Regions from separate parts of the Streptomyces sp. NPDC048606 genome, predicted to be linked through region 1. Evidence: predicted binding sites of a transcription regulator. Region 1 holds the regulator's gene; each other region holds the start of a gene.
The links. Region 1 encodes HrcA, which represses chaperone genes, less so after heat shock. Its sites were predicted from a motif close to TTNGCACTCNGNNNNNCNGAGTGCNAA; they were not measured.
Positions count from the first base shown of each region.

Region 2: the regulator HrcA is predicted to act here: its motif matches at 955-981, upstream of groES (co-chaperone GroES).
Region 3: the regulator HrcA is predicted to act here: its motif matches at 800-826, upstream of groL (chaperonin GroEL).

Region 1 is NZ_JBEZIB010000037.1:50,530-52,727, reverse strand. Features, by position in the region: gene dnaJ (molecular chaperone DnaJ) at 1-427, opposite strand, end outside; gene hrcA (heat-inducible transcriptional repressor HrcA) at 428-1,444, opposite strand; gene AB0D01_RS31820 (MBL fold metallo-hydrolase) at 1,620-2,198, shown strand, end outside.
Region 2 is NZ_JBEZIB010000021.1:151,662-153,859, reverse strand. Features, by position in the region: gene AB0D01_RS23190 (HAMP domain-containing sensor histidine kinase) at 1-110, opposite strand, end outside; gene AB0D01_RS23185 (response regulator transcription factor) at 103-783, opposite strand; gene groES (co-chaperone GroES) at 1,125-1,433, shown strand; gene groL (chaperonin GroEL) at 1,567-2,198, shown strand, end outside.
Region 3 is NZ_JBEZIB010000011.1:125,353-127,550, reverse strand. Features, by position in the region: gene AB0D01_RS14640 (MoaD/ThiS family protein) at 1-71, shown strand, start outside; gene AB0D01_RS14635 (cold-shock protein) at 468-674, shown strand; gene groL (chaperonin GroEL) at 989-2,198, shown strand, end outside.

The sequences.
Region 1 (2,198 bases):
CCACGGCCGTGTCGACCTGGATGTCCTTGGTCGTGCCGAAGGCGGCCTCGTCCAGCTCCAGGTCGAGGCGGATCATGGCGTCCTGGCCGCGGCGGGTGCGCGAGCGCGGGCCGCGCTGCGAGGCCTGGCCGAAGAAGGCGTCCATGATGTCGGAGAAGTTGCCGAAGCCGCCCTGGCCGAAGCCGCCGGCGCCACCGCCGCCGCCCGAGGAGGACAGCGGGTCGCCGCCGAGGTCGTAGACCTGCTTCTTCTGCGGGTCCGAGAGGACCTCGTAGGCCGCGTTGATCTCCTTGAAGCGCTCTTGCGTCTTGGGATCGGGGTTCACGTCCGGGTGCAGCTCGCGCGCGAGCCGCCGGAAGGCCTTCTTGATCTCGTCCTGGGATGCGTCGCGGCGCACGCCGAGAACGGCGTAGTAGTCCGTGGCCACTTACGACTCCGCCAGGATCTGTCCGACGTAACGTGCCACTGCGCGTACCGCTCCCATCGTTCCGGGGTAGTCCATGCGGGTCGGTCCGACCACGCCGAGTTTGGCGACTGCCTCGCCGCCCGAACCGTAGCCGACGGAGACGACCGACGTGGAGTTGAGCCCCTCGTAGGCGTTCTCGTGACCGATCCGTACGGCCATCCCCGACTCACCGGCCTCGCCCAGCAGCTTCAGGAGCACCACGTGCTCCTCCAGCGCTTCGAGCACGGGCCTGATGGTCAAGGGAAAATCATGTCCGAAGCGAGTGAGGTTGGCGGTGCCGCCGATCATCAGCCGCTCCTCCGCCTCCTCGGCCAGCGTTTCGAGGAGGGTCGCCAGGACGGCCTTGACGGTCGCCCGGTCGTCGATCTCGAACGACTCCGGAAGGTCCTGCACGAGCTGCGGCACGTCGGTGAACCGGCGGCCGACGACCCGGGAGTTCAGCCGCGCCCGCAGGTCGGCGAGCGAGGTGTCGGCGAACGGCGTCTGGGTGTCGACGAGCCGCTGCTCGACCCGCCCGGTGTCCGTGATCAGCACGAGCATCAGCCGGGCCGGGGCCAGCGACAGCAGCTCGACGTGACGGACGGTGGAGCGGGTCAGGGACGGGTACTGGACGACGGCCACCTGGCGGGTGAGCTGCGCGAGCAGGCGCACCGTGCGGCCGACCACGTCGTCGAGGTCGACGGCGCCGTCGAGGAAGTTCTGGATGGCCCGACGCTCGGGCGTCGACAGCGGCTTGACGCCCGCCAGCCTGTCGACGAAGAGGCGGTAGCCCTTGTCCGTGGGGATGCGACCGGCGCTCGTGTGGGGCTGGGCGATGTAGCCCTCCTCCTCCAGCACGGCCATGTCGTTGCGCACGGTGGCGGGCGAGACGCCGAGGCGGTGGCGCTCGGTGAGGGCCTTGGAGCCGACGGGCTCCTCCGTCCCGACGTAGTCCTGGACGATGGCGCGCAGCACTTCGAGCCTGCGTTCACTGAGCATCGCGCACACCTCCGGATGCGGGTCGGTCGTCGGTCGGGCGGCCGTGGCGGGGCGCCGCTGGGTTCTCCGGTCTTCGTTGGCACTCTGCGCGTGCGAGTGCCAGAGATCCCCCGGTCAGTGTACGGCCGGGTGGTACGCCGCGGGCAAGGGTGGCCCGCCAGGGTAGCGTCACGCCATGGACGTGCGATGGGAAGAGGCCGGCTGGGAACGGCTGACCGGACGGGTCGGCCGCAGGCGTCTGCCGGTGTGGGACTGCACCGTGGGACTGGTGGTGGGGGACGGGGCGACGCTCCTGATCGACCCCGGATCGTGTGTACGCGAGGGGGCCGGTCTGCGGGCCGAGGCGGAGCGGCTGACCGGCGGGCGCGTGACCCATATCGCATTCACCCACGGACATTTCGACCACGTGCTGGGCGCGCCCGCGTTCGCCGGCGCGGAGTCCTACGGCGCCGTCGGGCTGGACCGGCTGCTGGGGACCCCCACGGGCCGCGAGGAGCTGCGCGCGAGCGCGGTGCGCCACGGCCTGGATCCGGCGGAGGCGGCGGAGTCCGTGGAGCTCGTACGGGCGCCCCGGCACCTCGTGTCGGGCGAGTGGACGCTGGACCTGGGCGGGGTGCAGGTGCTGCTGGCCAACGTGGGCCCGGCGCACTCGTGGCACGACCTGGCCGTCTTCGTGCCGGGCGAACGCGAGACGGTGTTCTGCGGGGACCTGGTCGAGGAGTCGGGCGAGCCCCAGGCCGGTCGGGACGCGGTC
Region 2 (2,198 bases), on a different contig from region 1:
AGGAGGTTGGCGCCGAGCAGCGTGGAGAGCCACAACCCGCCGCCGGCCAGGACGGCGGTCATCGCGAGGGCGGCGGCGACGGCGGCGCGGGCCCGGGTGCTGCTAACCACCGTCGGGCGCCATCCGGTAGCCGGTGCCGTGGACGGTGAGGATGGAGCGGCGGCCGAAGGGCGCGTCGACCTTCTTGCGCAGGGAGGAGACGTAGACCTCGACGATGTTCGGGTCGATGTCGTGCGGGGCGTCCCAGACCTCGTCGAGGATGTCCTGCTTGGCGACGGCCCGGCCGGGGCGCTCCATCAGGCAGGCCAGTACGCCGACCTCGCGCGCCGTCAGTTCGATGTCCCGGTCGCCGCGCCGGCAGCGCCGGTCGTGGGGGTCGAGGAGCAGGTCCCCGGCGCGCAGCACGGCGGGTTCGGGGGTGGCGGCGCGGCGGGCGAGGGCGCGCAGGCGGGCGCCGAGGACGACGAAGGAGAAGGGCTTGGTGAGGTAGTCGTCGGCGCCGGCGTCCAGTCCCTCGGCCTCGTCGTGTTCGCCGTCGCGGGCGGTGAGCATCAGGACGGGGGTGGGGTCGCCGTGGGCGCGCATCCGGGTGCAGATCTCGTGGCCGCCGAGGCCGGGCAGCATCAGGTCGAGCAGGACGACGTCGTAGGGGCCGCCGGTGAGGGCCAGTTCGAGGCCGCGGTGGCCGTCGTGGGCGACCTCGACCAGGTGCCCCTCGGCCGACAGGCCCCGTCGCAGGGAGTCGGCCAGGCCTTCTTCGTCTTCGACCACGAGGATGCGCATCGCTCAAGCGTCACACAAGCGGCACAAACCGGGTCGGATGCCCCGGGGCGAGTGGGGGCGACGGCCGCCGTGAAAGGGCGGGCGGGGGCGGGATCCGTCCGGCGGCGACGCGCGGACGGGGCCGGATCCATGCGGTTGAGGTGGCCGGATTGCGGGCCAAACGGAGTGGGATTGGCACTCCGCTTGACCGAGTGCTAATCGCCGGAATAGTGTCACACCTGGCACTCGCCACCGGTGAGTGCCAACACAGCGACAGGCAGGTCCGGCACCCGCGACGACGGATCGACCTGGTCGCCACCTCAGACAGTTAACCCCGGATCTCCGAAGGGGGAGGTCGGATCGTGACGACCGCCAGCTCCAAGGTTGCCATCAAGCCGCTCGAGGACCGCATCGTGGTCCAGCCGCTCGACGCCGAGCAGACCACGGCCTCCGGCCTGGTCATCCCGGACACCGCGAAGGAGAAGCCCCAGGAGGGCGTCGTCCTCGCGGTCGGTCCGGGTCGCTTCGAGGACGGCCAGCGTCTCCCGCTGGACGTCACCGTCGGCGACATCGTGCTGTACAGCAAGTACGGCGGCACCGAAGTGAAGTACAGCGGCGAGGAGTACCTCGTCCTCTCGGCTCGCGACGTCCTCGCGATCGTCGAGAAGTAAGTCACTTCTCCAGTTTTGCTTTGAGCTGCGCCCCTGGTCACCCTGCTGATGCCGGGCGGCGAGGGGCGTAGTTCGTTTCCAGGCGGTCGCGGTGAGCGGCCGAGGATCGCAACGAGAGGGCGGAACCGCTCCCATGCCGAAGATTCTGAAGTTCGACGAGGACGCCCGCCGCGCCCTCGAGCGCGGCGTCAACAAGCTTGCCGACACGGTCAAGGTGACGATCGGCCCCAAGGGCCGCAACGTCGTCATCGACAAGAAGTTCGGCGCCCCCACCATCACCAACGACGGTGTCACCATCGCCCGCGAGGTCGAGCTGGACGACCCGTACGAGAACCTGGGCGCGCAGCTGGTGAAGGAGGTGGCGACCAAGACCAACGACATCGCGGGTGACGGCACCACCACCGCCACCGTGCTGGCCCAGGCGCTGGTCCGCGAGGGTCTGCGCAACGTCGCCGCCGGCGCCTCCCCGGCCGCCCTGAAGAAGGGCATCGACGCCGCGGTCAAGGCCGTGTCCGAGGAGCTCCTCGCGACCGCCCGCCCGATCGAGGACAAGTCCGACATCGCCGCCGTGGCCGCGCTCTCCGCGCAGGACGCCCAGGTCGGCGAGCTCATCGCCGAGGCGATGGACAAGGTCGGCAAGGACGGTGTCATCACCGTCGAGGAGTCCAACGCCTTCGGCCTGGAGCTGGAGTTCACCGAGGGCATGGCCTTCGACAAGGGCTACCTCTCGCCGTACATGGTCTCCGACCAGGAGCGTATGGAGGC
Region 3 (2,198 bases), on a different contig from region 1:
GCGGCCTCGCGACGGCGACGCCCGACGGCGCCGGCGTGTCGATCATTCCCGCCGTGGCCGGCGGCTGCTGACGCCCCACGCGTTTCGCACGAGAAACAGAATTGCCCCCTCCGCCGAAAGCGGAGGGGGCAATTCTGCTTGATTGGGCGCGGTAGAGTTGGGGAAGTCCCCTCCGCTGTTCTTGCCCGCCGCATATGAGCGGGCCGCGGGAGGGTTGACATTGAGTCAACATGTGCGCGCGCTTTGGGGCTTTGGCGTGGATTGTCAGGCCCGAGTTGCCCTGGAATATGCCAGATTTTCACTCTATTTCCACGTTTCCGTGTGTCCAGATTTCTCGTCGGATTGACCTGTTGCAGACAGCAGCGGTGCGGATACATTCAGCCCCGGTCGAGGCGTTCCGGCGCAAGTTCTGACCCGGGTCCGCGAAGTGCGGTCCTGCGCAAGGGCCAGTAATAGGGGAGTTAGGCATGGCTCAGGGCACCGTCAAGTGGTTCAACGCGGAGAAGGGCTACGGCTTCATCGCGGTCGACGGTGGCGCGGATGTGTTCGTCCACTACAGCGCCATCCAGATGGACGGGTATCGCACCCTCGAAGAGGGCCAGCGGGTCGAGTTCGAGATCTCGCAGGGCCAGAAGGGTCCGCAGGCGGACATGGTCAAGCTCGCGGCCGGCTGAGTCCCAGCGCGTTCGACCACCGATACGTACGTACGAGGGGCCCACATCCCGGACACGGGATGCGGGCCCCTCGGCGCGTTCCCGGGCGTGTCCCGGCGCGCGGCCGGTGGTGTTGCCCGAAGCCGCTTGCACTCGTGGGGGTCGAGTGCTAATCATTGGCGTTAGCACTCTCCGGGTGAGAGTGCTACTAAGAGGACCGGGTCGGTGAGGCCCGCAGGGTCCGGCGGGAAGGAACCGCCGGAGTCGCAGGCCGTCCGTCGCGGGCGCGGGCGCGGTCCGGAGCAATCCACCCCTGTCCGGGAGGACCACTTCAGATGGCCAAGATCATTTCGTTCAACGAGGAGGCCCGGCGCGGTCTCGAGCGTGGCATGAACCAGCTCGCGGACGCCGTCAAGGTCACCCTTGGCCCCAAGGGTCGCAACGTCGTCCTTGAGAAGAAGTGGGGCGCCCCCACGATCACCAACGATGGTGTCTCCATCGCCAAGGAGATCGAGCTCGAGGACCCGTACGAGAAGATCGGCGCCGAGCTGGTCAAGGAAGTCGCCAAGAAGACGGACGACGTCGCGGGCGACGGTACGACCACCGCCACCGTGCTGGCCCAGGCGCTGGTCCGCGAGGGCCTGCGCAACGTGGCCGCCGGCGCCAACCCGATGGCCCTCAAGCGTGGTATCGAGAAGGCCGTCGAGGCCGTCTCCGCCGCCCTGCTGTCCCAGGCCAAGGACGTCGAGACCAAGGAGCAGATCGCCTCCACCGCCTCGATCTCCGCCGCTGACACCCAGATCGGCGAGCTCATCGCCGAGGCCATGGACAAGGTCGGCAAGGAAGGCGTCATCACCGTCGAGGAGTCGCAGACCTTCGGTCTGGAGCTTGAGCTCACCGAGGGCATGCGCTTCGACAAGGGCTACATCTCGGCGTACTTCGCCACCGACATGGAGCGTATGGAGGCGTCCCTGGACGACCCGTACATCCTGATCGTCAACTCCAAGATCGGCTCGGTCAAGGACCTGCTGCCGCTCCTGGAGAAGGTCATGCAGTCCGGCAAGCCGCTGCTGATCATCGCCGAGGACGTCGAGGGCGAGGCCCTGTCGACCCTGGTCGTCAACAAGATCCGCGGCACCTTCAAGTCCGTCGCCGTCAAGGCCCCGGGCTTCGGTGACCGTCGCAAGGCCATGCTCGGCGACATCGCCATCCTCACGGGCGGCACGGTCATCTCCGAGGAGGTCGGCCTCAAGCTGGAGAACGCCGGTCTCGACCTGCTCGGCCGCGCCCGCAAGGTCGTCATCACCAAGGACGAGACCACCATCGTCGACGGTGCCGGTGACAGCGACCAGGTCCAGGGTCGCGTCAACCAGATCCGCGCCGAGATCGAGAACTCCGACTCGGACTACGACCGCGAGAAGCTCCAGGAGCGCCTCGCGAAGCTGGCCGGCGGCGTGGCCGTCATCAAGGCCGGTGCCGCGACCGAGGTCGAGCTCAAGGAGCGCAAGCACCGCATCGAGGACGCCGTTCGCAACGCGAAGGCGG